One region of the Neoaquamicrobium sediminum genome, then DNA from elsewhere that is predicted to be linked to it. Evidence: predicted binding sites of a transcription regulator. Region 1 holds the regulator's gene; each other region holds the start of a gene.
The links. Region 1 encodes PhoB, which activates phosphate uptake and scavenging genes when phosphate is short. Its sites were predicted from a motif close to TGTCATNNANCTGTCAT; they were not measured.
Positions count from the first base shown of each region.

Region 2: a site for PhoB is predicted at 2,682-2,698, ahead of V1479_RS12985 (bifunctional 2',3'-cyclic-nucleotide 2'-phosphodiesterase/3'-nucleotidase). Genes of this name have one in related genera too.
Region 3: a site for PhoB is predicted at 2,983-2,999, ahead of V1479_RS13785 (YdcH family protein). Genes of this name have one in related genera too.
Region 4: a site for PhoB is predicted at 2,393-2,409, ahead of V1479_RS17370 (DUF1868 domain-containing protein). Genes of this name have one in related genera too.

Region 1 is NZ_JAZHFV010000005.1:84,057-88,658, reverse strand. Features, by position in the region: gene V1479_RS15575 (CRTAC1 family protein) at 1-1,440, opposite strand, end outside; gene V1479_RS15570 (vanadium-dependent haloperoxidase) at 1,437-2,747, opposite strand; gene phoB (phosphate regulon transcriptional regulator PhoB) at 2,848-3,537, opposite strand; gene phoU (phosphate signaling complex protein PhoU) at 3,556-4,263, opposite strand; gene pstB (phosphate ABC transporter ATP-binding protein PstB) at 4,293-4,602, opposite strand, start outside.
Region 2 is NZ_JAZHFV010000003.1:493,357-497,958, reverse strand. Features, by position in the region: gene V1479_RS13005 (OmpA family protein) at 1-149, shown strand, start outside; gene V1479_RS13000 (DUF1203 domain-containing protein) at 299-772, shown strand; gene ald (alanine dehydrogenase) at 907-2,022, opposite strand; gene V1479_RS12990 (Lrp/AsnC family transcriptional regulator) at 2,174-2,647, shown strand; gene V1479_RS12985 (bifunctional 2',3'-cyclic-nucleotide 2'-phosphodiesterase/3'-nucleotidase) at 2,787-4,602, shown strand, end outside.
Region 3 is NZ_JAZHFV010000004.1:133,100-137,701, forward strand. Features, by position in the region: gene V1479_RS13765 (NAD(P)H-quinone oxidoreductase) at 1-610, opposite strand, end outside; gene V1479_RS13770 (DUF1192 domain-containing protein) at 717-911, shown strand; gene V1479_RS13775 (MFS transporter) at 1,012-2,307, shown strand; gene V1479_RS13780 (ArsR/SmtB family transcription factor) at 2,337-2,600, shown strand; gene V1479_RS13785 (YdcH family protein) at 2,743-2,919, opposite strand; gene V1479_RS13790 (YdcH family protein) at 3,149-3,352, shown strand; gene purE (5-(carboxyamino)imidazole ribonucleotide mutase) at 3,362-3,859, shown strand; gene V1479_RS13800 (5-(carboxyamino)imidazole ribonucleotide synthase) at 3,856-4,602, shown strand, end outside.
Region 4 is NZ_JAZHFV010000006.1:126,112-130,713, forward strand. Features, by position in the region: gene V1479_RS17360 (DUF2254 domain-containing protein) at 1-947, shown strand, start outside; gene V1479_RS17365 (phosphatase PAP2 family protein) at 944-1,657, shown strand; gene V1479_RS17370 (DUF1868 domain-containing protein) at 1,632-2,345, opposite strand; gene V1479_RS17375 (anthranilate synthase) at 2,636-4,602, shown strand, end outside.

The DNA.
Region 1 (4,602 bases):
CTGGCCGCTGGCATGCCCTCCGCCTGACGACACCTCGCGGCGCAGCACCGTGTCACCGCAGCGAACCTCGATCCATGCGCCGAGAGCGTCGCGATTGGGCGCATCCTGCTCCAGCCGGACCTGCAACCAGCGCCCTGTGTCGCCCCCCGTATTGCGCCAGGTCTGAGCGGTGTGCCATCGGTTGACGACCACCAGATCGAGAAGCCCGTCGAGGTTGAAATCGGCCAACGCCGCGCCACGCCCAATCTTCGTGCTGGCAACGCCTGCCCGGTCGCCGGCTTCCTCGAATGTGCCGTCGGGCCGCTGCAGCAGGAGGTTGTTCGGGTCCTCCTCGGCAAAATCAGGCATCTTCGCGACATTGCCTTTCGCGACGAAGAGGTCCGCAAGGCCGTCATTGTTGACGTCCTCGAACTGCGCGTGCCACGCCGTGCTCGGCCGCAGATTGTCTCCAACATAGGGGCGGTGCGCCGTCACGCCCTTGGCGAAGGCGGTGTCGGCATAAGTGGGCCGCGGTGACGGACCTTCGCCACTCGCAAGCGTCTGCAGCTTGTTGTCGGCCATGCTGGTGAGGAAATATTCGGGGTAGCCGTCGGCATCGAGATCGTAGGACGCGATACCCATGCCCCAGATGCGCAACCGCTCCCAGCCTTCCTCCGCCGTATAGAGCGATGGCGTGGCGCCCTGCCCGATGCGCCAGAGCTGTTCCTGGCCGCCCTTGTAATATTCGCGATCGTTGGAGACGCGCAGCGACGGTGTGCCCGACCGGTTCCAGTCCGTGAAGAGCATGGAAAGCGCGCAGTAGCTGGGCTTCAGCGCAAACGGCGTGCCGAACCGATCCGCACCGGCGGCGGGACGGTGCAGCCAGTTGTCCGTGCAGGAGCCCCAGGGAAAGCCTTCTTCCTTGCGATCGATGTAGTTGCCAACCGCCAATGTCGGCCAGGAAGCCCCGCGTTCCCAGGTGGCGGCGAAGGCGGTCGACCACGCCTCGCCGCCGTCGAAGCCCCAGGTCTCGTTTGCACGCTCGAAACGACATCCGCCAAGCCCGCGCATCAATACGTTTTCACCGACACGCAGGACTGCGAGGTCGGTGATGCCGTCGCTGTCGATGTCGATCGGATAGGCGCCCGTCACGCCTTCAAGTTCGAGGCCGGCCTCGAAGCGCTCGAAACGCAGCGTTCCGCCCACGTCGCTGACATTGCGGTAGAAATGGGCCGGCGCAGAGCCGCCGGCGACATAGAGGTCGGCAAAACCGTCTCCGCTGCAATCGAATGCCGCGACACCGCCGCCGACCATGAACTCCCAGTCACCTTCGTAAACCGCGTCGACACCGGCAGTCGCCGTCTCCTCGACGAAATTCGGCACGGCCGGTCCGTCTGCGGCAAGCACGGGTACGCAAATGCCGACCGAAAGAAAGAGCGCTGAAACGACGTGGCGCATCATTCCGCTCTCCGCGTCACCAGCCCGTTGGTGTAAGCGCCAATGCAGTAGCCCTGCTCCAGCCCGCGCTCTATGGCAGCTCGATAATGGATCCCGCCATAGAGCCGCGAAATCGCTGCCTCCTCGGCCGCCTCGCGGAAGCTTTCGAAATGCCGGGGCGGCAGTCCGTCGTCCACATGGGTTTCGTCTTCGAAGGCAAACGTCGCGCCGAACAGATCCTCCAGCACGATGGCCGCAGCACCCGATTGCGTGCTGTGACCGCTGGGATATTCAGGAAACGGCGGCGTGATAAGGTCGGGCTGCCACTTCGCATCAATGTGGCGTTTTATGTACGTCACCGGGCGCACGAGATCGTAGCGGTATTTGGCTTCCCAGCATCCGATGAAGGAATCGGCGAGAACGATGCCGAGCCGCGCGAGCACGTCGACTGTGCGCTCGGCATCCGCACCTTCCGCTTCGAGCAGTTGCAGCGCAATCGAAATCCAGTGGCCGGGCGGTGTCGGCGACAGCATTGGGTCATCCGACCAGAACCGGGCGATCTCCCGCTGCTCCGGCGTCAGCCCCTTCGCCGCTTCGTAGACTTCCATGGCCTCGTTATGGAACGCGCTGCCTTTCTCCTCGCTGTAATTGGGCGGTGGCGGCACGCCGCATGTGGCGCCGTCGGGCATGGCAAATGTGCGGTTGGTGCCCCAGTTAGGCAGCAAAGGCGCCTGCTGCTGCGCGATAAGGCTGGTGGGAACCCAATGTTGTGGCCCCTCCGTTAGAACATAGTCGTGCGGAAAGCCCATGTTCTCCACGACAGCCCCACCATCGTCGGCGGACCACTCGATCACATGAGCGGCAATCACGCGCCCATACGCAAGGCTCCGCGCAAGAACGTCCGCATCGACGCCCTCCGAGACCAGAGCGTCGAGACGCTTCCCGATGGCATCCATCGCCCGCTGGCCCGTCGGCCCGGTATTGCTGAAGAAGTGACGCGTTGCGTTCGTGAGAGCGCTTTGCAACACGACCGCCTCGTCGTAGACGCCCTCAGACCGTGGAGGAAAGGCTTCGAGCCCGTTGAGCTGGCCGGCCAGAGAACGCATCCAAGGCCGCCCGCCAGCGAGCGCTTCCTGCGCGGCAACGCCCAGATAGGCCAGGGACCGGCTCGCGACGGGCGGTGAGTAGGTCGGCGTATGGCGCACCAGCTCCAGCGTGAGCCGGTACCAGGTCCGCGCAACCTCCACGGCCCTCTCGCCGGATTGCGCGCGGGCCGGGCCAACAAGACCCAGAACAGCCGCAACCAGCACGACATGGAAAAGAAAACGCATCACCGATTACGGGCCCTGCCCACTCCTCCCTCAGTGAAGGCAGGAAAGCATGGCGCACCTGCCGCCTGCAAGCGGAACTGGAGCGCAGGAGTATCGGCAGCTATGCCTCGCGGATCGCGTAGCCCGCGCCGCGTATCGTGCGGATCACATCGGGCAGACGGCCATTGTTGACCGCCTTGCGCAACCGGCCGACATGCACGTCAACGGTGCGCTCGTCGATGTAGATCGTCTCGCCCCAGACATTGTCGAGCAATTGCCCGCGCGAGAAGACGCGGCCGGGATGCTGCATCATGAATTCCAGCAGGCGGAACTCCGTCGGGCCGAGCCTGATCTCGGACTTGCCGCGATGCACGCGATGCGTCTCGCGGTCGAGCACGATGTCGCCGACCTTCAGCACGGATGAAAGCACCTCGGGCTTGGCGCGGCGCAGCAGCGCGCGGACCCGGGCGATGAACTCTGGCGTCGAGAACGGCTTGACCAGATAGTCGTCGGAACCGGTCGACAGGCCCCGTACCCGGTCCGTTTCCTCGCCGCGCGCGGTCAGCATGATGATCGGCAGGCGCTCGGTCTCCGGGCGCATCCGCAGCCGCCGGCACAGCTCGATCCCGGAAATGCCGGGCACCATCCAGTCGAGCACCAGCAGGTCGGGTGTGCTTTCCCGCAGCCTGATCTCCGCTTCGTCGCCGCGGCCGATCACCTCGACCTGATACCCTTCGGCTTCCAGGTTGTATTTGAGAAGCACCCCCAACGGCTCCTCGTCCTCCACCACCATGATCTTGGGTGCAATCATCTACAGGTCTCTCTGCGGTCACTCACTGTCGACTGTCACAGACGTCTCGTCCAGCTTCGGTCTGTTCAGCGGCAATTGCTGGCCGGTCACGATATAATACGCGTTTTCGGCGATGTTGGTCACATGGTCGCCGATGCGCTCCAGATTCTTGGCGCAGAACAGCAGATGCGTGCAGGCGGTGATGTTGCGCGGGTCTTCCATCATGTAGGTGAGCAGCTCGCGGAAGACGGCCGTGTACTGCACGTCGATTTTCTCGTCGTCTTCGCGCAGGCTTACAAGGTTTTTCGCGTCGCGTGCCTCATAGGCAGCGATCACCGCACCGACCTGGTCCATCACCATCTGGGCCATCGTGTCGATGGAATGGGAAAGCCCGCGCGGCGCCGAGCCTTCGCCCACCGCGTTGACGCGCTTGGCGATGTTCTTGGCCAGGTCGCCGATACGTTCCAGGTCTGCCGCCATGCGGATCGCGCCGACGACCGAGCGCAGATCCTGCGCCATCGGCTGGCGCTTGGCGATCAGCGTGATGGCGCGATCGTCCAGTTCGCGCTGACGGGCATCCATCACCACATCGTCCGAAATCACCCTCTGCGCCAGCGCGGTGTCGTTCTGCAACAGCGACCGGGTCGCGGCGGCGACCATCGCGCCGGCGAGATCGCCCATGTCGCGGATCAACTGGTCGATATGGCCAAGATCGTCGTCAAACGACGTGACCGTGTGCTCACCCATGTTTGCCTCCTCGGGCTCTTCCGGGATCGTCAGCCGAAGCGGCCGGTGATGTAGTCCTGCGTCCGCTTCTCGGCAGGGCTGGTGAATATCTGGTCGGTCGGGCCTTCCTCGACGAGATTGCCGAGATGGAAGAAAGCGGTGCGCTGCGAGACGCGCGCGGCCTGCTGCATCGAGTGCGTGACGATGGCGATCGTGTAGTTCTCGCGCAGTTCGTCGATCAGTTCCTCGATCTTGGCGGTCGCGATCGGATCGAGCGCGGAGCACGGCTCATCCATGAGGATCACTTCCGGCGAGACAGCGATGGCGCGCGCGATGCACAGGCGCTGCTGCTGGCCGCCC
Region 2 (4,602 bases), on a different contig from region 1:
AGCGCGTGCTGGTGCGCGAGTTCGGTATCCGTTCCAGCGCCCTGGAAACGGTGGGCTACGGCGAGGAATATCTTCTGGTGCAGACGCCTTACGAGGAGTGGCAGAATCGGCGCGTGACCCTGCGCAACGTCGGCTCGTTCCTGCGCTGACGCACCTTTTCCCCGCCGTGCGCTCTCCCCTCGCGCACGGTTCCAGACCCGCCGGTTCGCCGCCGGCGGGTTTCTTCATGTTTCGGGTGGCGACGCCGATGCCATCTTTCGATGGTGCGGCAGACACGAACCCTGCCGGAGACCCGAAAATGGCCCTGATCCGCTTTGTCGCCATGCCCACCGAACAGGCCCGCGCCTATCAGCGCGGCGCGCCAGACGCCTACGGCAATCCACCCGAGCGCAGGGTTTCCGATGGTTCAGGCATTCCGTGCCGCCACTGCCTGCGCCATGTTGCGGCGGGTGAAGGCTATCTGACATTCGCGTACAGGCCCTTTCCGACCCTGCAGCCCTACGCGGAGACGGGGCCGGTCTTTCTGCATGCCGCCGAATGCGAACGCGCGCCGGAAGGCGACGTGCTGTCGCCGATGTTCAGGGCTACGCCGGACTACATACTGCGGGGCTACAGTGCCGACGACCGCATCGTCTATGGCACCGGCGGCGTGGTGGCGACCCACAAGATCTGCGGCCGCGCGCACGAAATCTTCGAACGCGTGGAGGTTGCGTATGTCCACATGCGCTCGGCGCGGAACAATTGCTATCAGCTCAGGATCGAGCGGGCGTAGCCAAGAAAAAGGCCCGCCGGTGGTGCAGACCGGCGGGCCATCGTCTCCGCGCGGGAGGACTTGCGCGGAAACCTCGGTTGGCTTCAAGGCATGTCTTTTCCCCGAAACCGGTTTCCACTTTCGGGAGACATGCTTCAGGCCGCGATCACCGCCCGCGGCTCGACCATTTCGTAGCCGAGCGCTTCGGCGACGGCCTGGTTGGTGATGCGGCCCTTGTGCACGTTGAGGCCGTTGCGCAGGTGCTGATCGTCGACGATCGCTTTCAAGCCGCGATTGGCAAGCTGCAGGCCATAGTGGAGCGTCGCATTGTTGAGCGCGTGCGCCGAGGTGACCGGCACGGCGCCCGGCATGTTGGCGACGCAATAATGGATGACGCCGTCGACCTCGTAGGTGGGCTCGGCATGGGTGGTGGCGTGCGAGGTCTCGAAGCAGCCGCCCTGATCGATGGCGACATCGACCAGCACCGCGCCCTTCTTCATGCCCGACAGCATTTCGCGCGAGACGAGCTTGGGGGCCGCCGCGCCGGGGATCAGCACCGCGCCGACGATCACGTCGGCGGAGAAGCACTCTTCCTCCAACGCCTCGACGGTGGAGTAGCGCGTGTGCACGCGGCCGTTGAAGATGTCGTCGAGCTGGCGCAGGCGCGGGATCGAACGGTCGATGATGGTGACGTCGGCGCCGAGGCCGGCGGCCATCTTCGCCGCGTTCAGACCGACCACGCCGCCGCCGATGACGGTGACCTTGCCGGGCAGAACGCCCGGCACACCGCCCAGGAGAACACCACGGCCGCCATTGGCCTTCTGCAACGCCGTCGCGCCGGCCTGGATCGCGAGGCGGCCGGCGACCTCCGACATCGGCGCGAGCAGCGGCAGACCGCCGCGATCGTCGGTGACGGTCTCGTAGGCGATCGCGGTGACGCCGGACTCGACGAGGCCGCTGGTCTGCGCCGGATCGGGCGCGAGGTGGAGATAGGTGTAAAGGATCTGGCCTTCGCGGAGCTGCACCCATTCCGAGGGCTGCGGCTCCTTGACCTTCACGATCATGTCCGACTTGGCGAACACTTCCTCGGCCGTCTTCGCGATTTTCGCGCCAGCGGCCATATAGGCTGCGTCGTCGGCGCCGATGCCGGCGCCCGCGCCGGTCTCGACGAGCACATCGTGGCCATGGGTGACATATTCGCGGACCGAGCCGGGGGTGAGGCCGACGCGGTATTCGTGGTTCTTGATTTCCTTGGGGCAGCCGACGCGCATTGGCGCTATTCCTCGCATTTGACGTTATGTTCCCTGAGGGAAATTGTTAACACGCCTGCCGTGGAACGTGTTTGCGAATAGTAGTGTTCGGGACCGTCGGTTTCGTATATTCTTGCGCAAAATGGAGTTTTTGCGGGAGGAATCACGGTTTATGACCCGAGACAGGATCGATATCGCTATTCTTGAAGCTTTGCAGAAGGATGGCCGAATTTCCAATGCCGCGCTTGCGGAGGCTGTGGGGCTATCGCAATCCGCCTGTTCGCGCCGGCTCGACAATCTGGAAAAGGAAGGCGTGATACGGGGCTATCACGCGCGCCTTTCCAACGCCGCACTCGGTCACCGTATGACCGCGATCGTGCATATCTCGCTGTCTGGACAGTTCGAAAAGACGCTGGCCGATTTCGAGGCGGCGGTGAAACGCTGCCCGAACGTGCTGTCGTGCCACCTGATGTCGGGCGAATACGACTACATCCTGCGCATCGCCGCGCGCGATCTCGAGGACTATGAGCGTATCCACAAGGAATGGCTGACGGCGATGCCGCACGTCACCAAGATCAACTCGTCCTTCGCGCTGCGCGAGGTGATCGATCGCACCCATGTCGGCATGAAGCCGGATATGGCGTGAGGCGTGGGTTGGAAGGCCTGATAAGCCGGCAAAATTTCATCGGCGCGTCACGCGAAGCTGCTGGACTCATTGTTCCGACGGCGCGACACTCGTTGCGCCCCTTCACGGCCAAGAGAAAATATCCAGACGGAGAACGACAATGTTCGCGACGATACCTGCCATTTCCCGCCGCACTTTCCTGGCCGGTTCCGCAGCCGCGGGCGCGGTCGTGATGCTGCACCCGTTCTCGGCGCGGGCGCAGGCCAACCAGGCGCATCTGCGGATCATGGAAACGACGGACCTGCACGTCCACGTCTTCCCCTACGACTATTATGGCGACCGGCCCAACGACACGATGGGCCTTGCGCGCACGGCCTCGATCATCGAAGCGATCCGCGCCGAGGCGACCAACGCGATGCTGGTCGACAATGGCGACTTCCTGCAGGGCAACCCGATGGGCGACTACATCGCTTACGAGCGGGGCATGAAGGCGGGAGACATCCACCCTATCATCGCCGGCATGAACGTGCTCGGATACGATGCCTCGACGCTGGGCAACCACGAGTTCAATTACGGGCTCGATTTCATGATGAACACGATCGCGGGCGCCAATTTCCCGGTGGTCTGCGCCAACGTCACCAAGGGCCAGCTTGCCGGCAACGCGCGCGAGGACGATCTCTTCCTCAAGCCTTATGTGATCCTCGACAAGACGGTGACGGACGGCGCGGGCCAGTCGCATCCCGTCAAGGTGGGGCTGATCGGCTTCGTGCCGCCGCAGATCATGAACTGGGATTCGCGCCACCTCGTCGGCAAGGCGGCGACCCGCGACATCGTCAAGGCGGCGCAGGCCTGGGTGCCGCAGATGAAGGAGGAGGGCGCCGACATCATCATTGCGCTGTCGCACTCCGGCATGGGGCCTGTCGGCTACGAGGAGAACCTGGAGAACGCCTCGATCCAGCTTGCCGGCATCGACGGGATCGACGCGCTGGTGACCGGCCACAGCCATCTTGCTTTCCCCGGCCCGCAGTTCGACGGCGTGGAAGGCGTCGACAACGCGGGCGGTACGATCGGCGGCAAGCCGGGCGTGATGGGCGGCTTCTGGGGCTCGCATCTCGGCCTGCTCGACCTGCTCCTGGAGCGCGACGGCAATAGCTGGCGCGTCGTGAGCTCGACCAGCGAAGCGCGGCCGATCTCGGAGCGCGTCGACGGCAAGACGAACGCGCTGGTGGAAAGTGTGGCGGCGGTGGAGGACGCGGTGCGCGCCGACCACGAGGCGACACTCGCTTACGTGCGCGCGCCGGTCGGCAAGACGGATGCGCACCTGCATTCCTATTTCGCGCTGGTTGCCGACGACCCGTCGGTGCAGATCGTGAGCCAGGCGCAGGTCTGGTACATCACCGACATGCTGAAGGACACGGAATATGCCGAGCTGCCGGTGCTTTCGGCTGCCGCTCCCTTCAAGGCCGGCGGGCGCGGCGGGCCTGATTATTACACCGACGTGCCGCCCGGAGACGTGGCGATCCGCAATGTCGCCGACCTCTATCTCTATCCCAACACCGTGCAGGCGGTGGTGATCACCGGTGCGCAGGTGAAGGAGTGGCTGGAAATGTCGGCCGGCATCTTCAACCAGATCGAGGCAGGTGGCACCGACCAGCCGCTCATCAACCCGGATTTCCCGTCCTACAATTTCGATGTGATCGACGGCGTGACCTACCGCATCGACCTGTCGCAGCCGGCGAAATACACCTCCAAGGGCGAGTTGCAGAACGCCGATGCGAGCCGCATCGTGGACTTGCAGTTCGACGGCGCGCCGATCGATCCGGAGGCACGTTTCGTCGTGGCCTCCAACAATTACCGCGCCGGCGGTGGCGGCAACTTCCCCGAGATCGGCCCCGACAAGGTTGTGTTCGAGGCGCCCGACACCAACCGCGACGTGATCGTGCGCTACATCGTGGAGCAGGGCACCATTGACCCGA
Region 3 (4,602 bases), on a different contig from region 1:
CGAAATCCTCCTCCCGGTAGTTGATCGCGCGGGTGGCGCCGAGTTTCTCGCATGCCTCGCATTTATCGGCGGAGCCGGCCGTGGTGAATACAGTGGACCCGAAGCTTGATGCGAGCTGGATGGCCGTGGTGCCGATACCCGAAGAGCCGCCGTGCACGAGCAGGCTCTCTCCCGGCTGCAACCCGCCCCGCTGGAAGACATTGTGCCAGACGGTGAAGAAGGTCTCCGGCAAAGCGGCTGCTTCGGTGAAAGTGAAACCGTGCGGGATCGGCAGGGCATTACTTTCGTGCACCGCGACATATTCGGCATATCCGCCACCCGGCGTCAGCGCGGTGACGCTATCGCCGGCCCGCCAGCGCTTTGCGCCCGATCCGACGGCGACGACCTCCCCGGCTGCCTCAAGTCCCGGCAGGTCCGACGCGCCCGGCGGGGGCGGGTAGGTGCCCTTGCGCTGGGCAACATCTGGCCTGTTCACGCCGGCCGCGCGCACGCGGATCAGGATTTGGCTATTGCCCGGCTTGGGGACATCGCGTCGCTCGGGTTTGAGGACCAGCGGCCCACCCGGCTCGACGATCGCTATCGCCGTCATTTTTTCCGGAATCTTGTCCATGCGTGCCTCGCCTGCGTCTGGTCAATTCGTGGCCGGGGCGTTTGCCTCGACCCGCCTCCCTTATGTAGACTTGTCGGCCACAAGGCAAAGTGGAAGGACAAGCAGGATGGCGTTGTTCGACGACGAACCGGTGAAGCCAAAACGCGTTCACGAGATCGGGCAGGATCTGTCGCTGCTGTCGGTCGGCGAGCTTGAGGAAAGGATCGGCCAGCTCAAGGCCGAGATCACGCGGCTCGATGCCGAACTCCAGGCCAAGGGCTCGACACGGCTCGCTGCCGAAGCGCTGTTTCGTCGCGAATAGGTGTGGATCGTTCGCGATCTGTCGGATATCGGCACGTAATCGCCTGATTCATTTCTAGTTTCGAATCAACGCCCCATAGCAAGAAGGCCGCCGACGAGACATGCTCGCGACATACCGCCCGATTTTTTCGCTGCTCTGCGGAACAGCCTTTCTTCTTGCCGCGTCGGGCCTCCATGGTCTGCTCCTGCCGCTGCGCGGCCAGGCGGAGGGCTTCTCGACCGCTTCCCTGGGGCTCTTCGGTACCGCATGGGCGGGCGGGTTCGTCGCAGGCTGCTATTTTGCGCCGCGGCTGGTACGCAAGGTCGGCCACGTGCGGTCCTTCGGCGTGTTTGCCGCCTCCGGCGCCATCATCGCGCTTCTGACCGGGCTGTGGGTTGACGAATACGCCTGGATCGCGCTGCGCGCAGGGACCGGCTTCACCATGGCCGGCGCGTTCATGATCATCGAGAGCTGGCTGAACGAGAAAGCGACCAACGACAATCGCGGCACGGTCTTCGGTCTCTACATGATGGTCACATACGCCTCCATCATGGGCGGCCAGATGATCGTGGCCGCAGGCGAAATCGTCAGCGCGGCTTTGTTCATGGTGGCTGGCATCTTCTTCTGCGCATCCCTCATTCCGACCGCGATCTCCTCTGCTGCGACACCGGAACCGCTTGCCGATGTGAAGCTCGATCTCAAGGGTCTTTACAACAATTCGCCGGTGGCGGCGGTGGGCTGCGTGCTCGTCGGCGTCGCCAACGGCGCGTGGGGCACGCTGGGCGCGGTCTACGGTGCCCGCGTCGGCATATCGACGGCCGAAATCGCGCTGATGATGAGCCTCGTGGTCGTGGCAGGCGCGGTGACGCAGCTTCCCGTCGGTCGCGCCTCGGATCGCACCGACCGCCGCTACGTGCTGGCGGCGGCAGCTTTCGGTTCGGCCCTCTTCGCGCTTCTGGTTTTTGCACTGGCGCCGCGTTCCAGCGTTGCCATACTGGTCCTGACGGCAGCGTACGGCGCGCTCGCCTATACGCTCTATTCGATCGCCGTTGCGCATGCCAACGATCACGCAAGCACGGAGGATTTCGTCAAGGTTTCGGGTGGCCTGCTGCTGCTTTACGGCTTCGGCACGATGATCGGCCCGCTGGTCGGTGCTTTCCTGATGGCGCAGATGCGGCCCGAAAGCCTGTTCCTGGCCACCGCGCTGGCGCACTTGTCGCTCGGTGGTTATGCGATGCTGCGCACGACGCGCCGGGCACCGGTGCCGCTTGAAGATCGCGAGGCCTTCAAGACACTGCCTTCCGAGCGTGCGGTCACGCCACAGGCAGGCCTGCTCGATCCGCGCGCGGATCAGGAGGCCCATGCGGCCTCCGACGATACGATCGGCACAAGCGAGCCCCAGCCACAAGCCAATTGAACTTCGCTGCGGGCGGGTTACAAATAACCATGACCCAGCCAGACGCGTTCATGGCCATTGCGGACACCAATCGCCGTCATCTGCTCGAGGAGCTGAGGCGCGGGCCGAAGACCGTCAACGAACTCGCCCTGGGGTTGCCAGTCTCGCGGCCCGCCGTTTCACAACATCTCAAGGTCTTGCTGGATACCGGACTGGTCAGCGCCCGCTCGCAGGGAACGCGGCGTATCTATGCGATCAGCAACCAGGGGTTCCTGAAGCTTAACATCTGGCTGGATCAGTTCTGGGAGGAATAGCGCCGCCTCGGCGCAGGCACATCCTCGTTGCGGCGTAGGCCCGCATGCGCATTTGCGGGCAGACAACGCCACTAAGCGCCGATGGCGCGGGCGCCATCGGCTTTGCTAGAAGTGCAGCACCGTTGCGGTGCCTATGTGCCGATTAATGTCGCGTCGGCGAACTCAGTTTTTCTATCTCGTCCTTGAGGGCCAGCTTGCGCCGCTTGAGCTTGGCGATTTCGAGGGTATCGCACGACGGGTGCGTCAAAGCCTCGTCGATCTCGCGTTCGATATCGCCATGCTTCCGTTGCAGCTCTGCAAGATGGGATGCAAGAGACATGATAGATTCTCCCTTCATCGTTCCTCGATCGCGCCATCCCGAGCGTCCACCGCAGGTCGCTTCGTGACAGCGCCATGACACTTTGCCATCGAACGACAATCGTGTCGAATGGAGCGTAGTAGCATTTCCTGACAGGTCGAAATGTGTTATGAGGCGCTCGCCGGTCGCGGAAGCTCCGGAACCCGCCCGCGCAGGCGATTCCCGCCTCACAATCTTCAGACGGTTGAGCATGTCGGAACAGGAACAGGCCGAGATTCGTCTCGAGTTTGCAAAGGTCAAACAGGAACACACGGACTTCGATGCCGCGATCAATGCTATGATCGCGGTGGGCTGCGATCCACTGCAGATCCAGCGCATGAAGAAGAAGAAACTGACCCTGAAGGACCGCATGCAGCAGCTGGAAGATCGTATCATTCCCGACATAATCGCGTGAGGGACGGACATGACCGGCCATAGCGCTGACGTCGCCATCATCATGGGCAGCCAGTCCGATTGGGCGACCATGCGGCACGCCGCAGATACGCTTGGCGAACTGGGCATTTCGCATGAATGCCGCATCGTGTCGGCACACCGCACTCCGCAGCGCCTCTACGATTTCGCGACTGGTGCCAAGGCGGCCGGGTTCAAGGTGATTATCGCCGGCGCCGGCGGTGCAGCGCACCTGCCCGGCATGACCGCTGCGATGACGCCGTTGCCGGTATTCGGCGTGCCCGTCGAATCGAAGGCGCTTTCGGGGCAGGATTCCCTGTTGTCGATCGTGCAGATGCCGGCCGGCATTCCCGTCGGCACGCTTGCCATTGGCAAGGCGGGTGCGACGAACGCGGCGCTCCTGGCCGCCGCAGTTCTCGCTCTTGGAGACGAGGCGCTGGCGGCGCGCCTCGATGGGTGGCGCGCGTCGCGTACCGCCGCCGTAGCCGACCACCCCTCCGACGACGCATGACCTTCCCGCTTCAGCCCGGCGCCTGCATCGGCATCATCGGGGGCGGCCAGCTTGGCCGCATGCTGGCGATGGCCGCAGCCCGCCTCGGCTATCGCATTATCGTGCTCGAACCGCAGGCGGATTGTCCCGCCGCGCAGGTCGCCAGCCGCCAGATTATTGCCGCCTATGACGATGCACATGCGCTGGCCGAACTGGCGCGGGAATGCGCCGTGGTGACCTACGAATTCGAGAACGTGCCTGTCCATGCAGCCGAAATGCTGGCTGCCGACGTGACTGTCGCCCCGCCGCCGCGTGCGCTTGAGGTTGCCCAGGACCGTCTCGCCGAGAAGACTGCCCTGAACGAGATGGGCATATCCACAGCGCGCTTCGTTGCCGTGGACAGCGATGCAGATCTCGACAAGGCTTTGAGCACCTTTGGTGGAGCAGGTGTGCTCAAGACACGGCGCATGGGCTACGACGGCAAGGGCCAGCGCGTGTTCCGGGCAGGCGGTACGGCAGAGATTGCCGGTTGCTATGACGAGATGGGTGGCGTGCCGCTCATCCTCGAGGCGCTGGTTCCGTTCGAGCGAGAAATATCCGTTATTGCGGCGCGCGGGCGAGATGGCGGCATCGCCGTCTACGATGCGGCTGAAAACGTCCACCGCGCCGGCATCTTGCATACGTCGACGGTGCCGGCCATTGCATCGCCGGATACGCTTTCAGCGGCCCGGGAGGCGGCGAAGGCAATCCTCGATGGGCTCGGC
Region 4 (4,602 bases), on a different contig from region 1:
ATGTGCTGGCCGCATTCGTCGGCTCGTTCCTCTACAGCCTCGTCGCGATCATCACCCTGTCGATGGGCGCCTATGGCGAGCGCGGCCGGGTGGTGCTGTTCTTCATGACGCTGGCCGTCGTGATGCTGATCGTCATCACCTTGTTGCGCTGGATCGACTACCTTCTGCGGCTCGGCCGTGTGGGCGAGACCACGGATGTGGTGGAAGAGGCGACGGCAAAGGCCATGCGCGCGCGGCGTAGTACGCCCTATCTCGGCGGCAGGCGGCTGGAGCCCGGCCGCGACGTCGTCGATGACGGCGCGCATCCGGTCTACAGCGATCGCATCGGCTATATCCAGCATGTGGACACGGCGGCCATCTCCAGGGCCGCCAAGACGGTGGGCGGGCGGGTGTATCTCGCAAGCCTGCCGGGTACTTTCATCGACCCCGGCCGGCCGATTGCCTGGTGCAGCGGTTTCGATACGGCCACCGATTTCGACGCGATCCTCGATGCCGTGACCATCGCCGACGAGCGCAGCTTCGACCAGGACCCGCGCTTCGGCCTTTGCGTTCTGGCGGAGATCGCGTCGCGTGCACTATCGCCGGGCATCAACGATCCGGGTACGGCGATCGACGTCATCGGTCGAGCGGTGCGCGTGCTGGCCATATGGGCGAGTGAAGACGAAGAGATTGAGCCGCGGTTTCCCGAGGTCTGGGTGCCGGACCTGGACATCGCCGAACTGTTCGACGACATCTTCGTGCCGATTGCGCGGGATGGCGCCGGTGTCGTGGAGGTGCAGGTCAGGTTGCAGAAGGCGCTTGCAGCACTTGCCCGAACGGGAGATCCGCGCTTCGTCGAGAATGCGCGGCGCCAGTCCGAGCAGGCGCTGGAGCGCGCGGCCCTGGCCATGGATTTCCCGAACGATATCGGCCGCGCCAGGGCGGCGGCTGCGATGGTGGGCGCATGAACAGACTTTTCCAACTCGTGCGCGGCATGCGCGAAATGCGTTTCGCGACCGTGCCGGTGCTGCTTGTCGCGGTGGTGGCAAGCGGCGTCTATATTTTCCTCGCAATCGCCGACGAGGTGAGCGAAAATGAGATCGCGCGGATCGATAGTGCGCTGCTTCTCATGCTGCGCGACCCGACCGACAGTGCGAGGCCGCTTGGGCCTGGCTGGCTGGTTGAAACGATCACCGAGATCACGGCGCTGGGCGGTTATCCGCTGCTGGTCGTGCTGGTTGCCGCGGTGCTGGGGTTCCTATTGGTTATCGGACGCTATGGGCCGGCGCTGTTCGTCTTCCTGTCGATCGTTTCGGGGACGGCGCTGAGCCAGCTTCTCAAAATGCTCTACGACCGGCCGCGGCCCGATATCGTCGATCATCTCGTGCAGACGCATACGGCGAGCTTCCCGAGCGGCCATGCGACGATGAGCGCGCTGGTCTATCTCACGCTTGCCACGCTGATCGTCCGTCTCGTCGACAGTCTTGCGGCGCGCGTCTACGTCATCTGCGTGGCCGTGCTCCTGACCATCATGGTTGGCTTCAGCCGCGTCTATCTCGGCGTCCACTGGCCGAGCGACGTTGCCGCCGGCTGGGCGCTGGGCGCGGCCTGGGCGAGCTTGACCTGGCTGGTGGTCAGCGGTCTGCGGGCGTTCAACCGATCTCGCGAAGCGGCCTGAAGTCCTCCATATCGTCGAAAACGCAGAAGGCGGGCACATCGAGCTCGATGCCTTCGGGAAGGGCGTCGAGCAGCGTCTTCATCTCGGCAAGTGCCGGCAGATAGATCGCTTCCGCCTGGGGCGGCAGCCAGTCGAGCTGATAGGCCAGCGTGATGTGGAAGGTGTAGTCGTCATGGTCCGGGTGGCGGTAGCCAAGGCGCTCCGCAAGGTTGTCGCGTGCCTCGCGCATGACCTTTTCGTCGGCATCGGTCAGGCCTGATACGACGACACCGAGCGGCGTGACCATGTCGGCCTTGATGCGGAACGGCGCCTTGACCGAGAAGCCTTCGAGGCGCTCGTCGATCCAGCTTGTCGTTTCGGGAATTGCGGCGTCGGCAGGCAGTGCCGCCGGCCAGTATTCGCGTCCACGGCGGCCTTCGATCACGCCCTGGAAAAGCGTCTTGTGCAGGCTCGATACCGGCGTGAATGTGAAGTGGTCGGCATGGGGCAGGGCGCGCAGGCGCTCGCGAACCTCCATCAGTGCTTTCTGGCTCTGCGAACCGTCGACGACGTGCGAGACGAAGGTGTTGCCCGGCTCATAGAGAAAGTTGCCGGCGCCGTCATAACGGGTGCCTAAGTGGCGCGGTGGCGTGTCTTTCCCGGTCGAGATGAAGTTTCGGCCGAATTCGTCGTTCGTCGCGTATGCCAAGGCACGTTCCTTTCCTGCGGCGCGGACCGTCCGCGTAAGCGACACGCGTGACACGAGGGTGACAGCGGGTTGTGCGAGGGCGCGGAAATCAGGTTGCGCAGGCGGGCGTTCGCCGCTAAGGATTTCGCCATGACGGTTCGTTCGATCAAGACCCTGTGGTGGTGGGCCTGCTGACAAGCGGCCGGGCGAACGCGTGCGCGTGAAATGTGATGGCCGCAACGGATTTCCGGGCGGCCATTTTGTTTTCAGTCGTCCCGGGTCCGCCAGGCGGAAACGGATGGAGACAGGGAATGACAGTCGAACTGCTTGAAGACGGCGCCGAACAGTTCATCACCGCCGGAGGCGTGACGGTGACGCGGCAACGCCACGACACACCTTATGAGGGGGCGATCGAAACCTATATCGACGCGCTCGATTCACGGCGCGGCTGCGTATTCTCCTCCAATTACGAGTATCCGGGCCGCTATACGCGCTGGGATACGGCGATGATCGACCCTCCGGTCGTCATCAGCGCCAAAGGCCGGGCGATGCGTATCGAGGCGCTGAACGCGCGCGGCGAGGTGCTGCTGCCGGCAATTCGCCGCGCGGTGGAGACGCTCTCCGCCGTGACGATGGGCGAGGTCTCGTCGCGTCTCATGACTTTGCAGGTGGCCGAGCCCGGTCGTGTCTTTGCCGAGGAGGAGCGAAGCAAGGCACCGACGGTGTTCACCGTTCTGCGGGCGCTGGTCGATCTCTTCCGATCGCCGGAGGATGGCAATCTCGGTCTCTACGGCGCATTCGGCTATGACATCGCCTTTCAGTTCGACCATGTCGAACAGAAGCTCGAACGTCCCGGCGACCAGCGCGACGTTGTGCTTTACCTGCCCGACGAGATCCTTGTGGTTGACCACCACCAGGCGAAAGCCTGGCACGACCGCTACGACTATTCCGGCGTGGGGTTTTCGACCGCAGGTCTGCCACGCGACAACGAACAGGAGCCTTTCCGGCCGAGCAGCCGCATCCCGCCGCGCGGCGACCATGAGCCCGGCGAATATGCGAAGCTGGTGGAAACGGCCAAGGAAAGCTTCCGGCGCGGTGACCTCTTCGAGGTGGTGCCGGGGCAGATGTTCTTCGAGCGCTGCGATTCCAGGCCTTCGGAGATCACGCGACGACTGAAGAAGATCAATCCGTCGCCCTATTCGTTCTTCATCAACCTCGGTGGCGGCGAATACCTGATTGGTGCCTCGCCGGAAATGTTCGTGCGGGTCAACGGCCGGCGCGTGGAGACCTGCCCGATTTCCGGCACGATCCGCCGCGGCGACGATGCGATCTCTGACTCCGAGCAGATCCTCAAGCTGCTGAACTCGAAGAAGGACGAGAGCGAGCTGACCATGTGTTCCGATGTCGACCGCAACGACAAGAGCCGGGTTTGCGAACCGGGTTCCGTGCGTGTCATCGGGCGGCGGCAGATCGAGATGTATTCGCGCCTGATCCACACGGTCGACCACATCGAAGGTCGACTGCGAGAGGGCATGGACGCGTTCGACGCATTCCTGTCGCATGCTTGGGCAGTGACGGTGACCGGCGCGCCGAAACTGTGGGCGATGCGCTTCATCGAGAACCACGAGAAGAGCCCGCGCGCCTGGTATGGTGGCGCCATCGGCATGGTGCATTTCAACGGCGATATGAACACCGGCCTGACGCTGCGCACCATCCGCATCAAGGACGGCATTGCAGAGGTCCGCGCAGGCGCGACGCTGCTTTACGATTCCGACCCTGCGGAGGAAGAAGCTGAGACGGAGCTGAAAGCTTCCGCGATGCTGACGGCGATCCGCGAGGCCTCGGCCGGCAATGCTGCAACGAGCGAGCGCGAGGGCGCGAAGGTGGGCGAGGGCGTCTCGATCCTGCTGGTCGACCATGAGGACTCGTTCGTGCACACGCTGGCGAACTATTTCCGCCAGACCGGCGCGAGTGTCTCCACCGTGCGCTCCCCGGTGCCGGAAGAAGTGTTCGACCGGGTCAATCCTGATCTTGTCGTGCTTTCACCCGGCCCCGGCAGCCCTAAGGATTTCGACACCAAGGCGACGATCGAGAAGGCGCGCAAGCGAGACCTGCCGATCTTCGGCGTCTGCCTCGGTTTGCAGGCGCTCGCGGAGGCCTATGGTGGCGAGCTGCGCCAGCTTCATGTGCCGATGCACGGCAAGCCGTCGCGCATCCGGGTTTCGAGGCCCGGCGTCATCTTTTCCGGCCTGCCCAAGGAAGTGACTGTCGGTCGCTA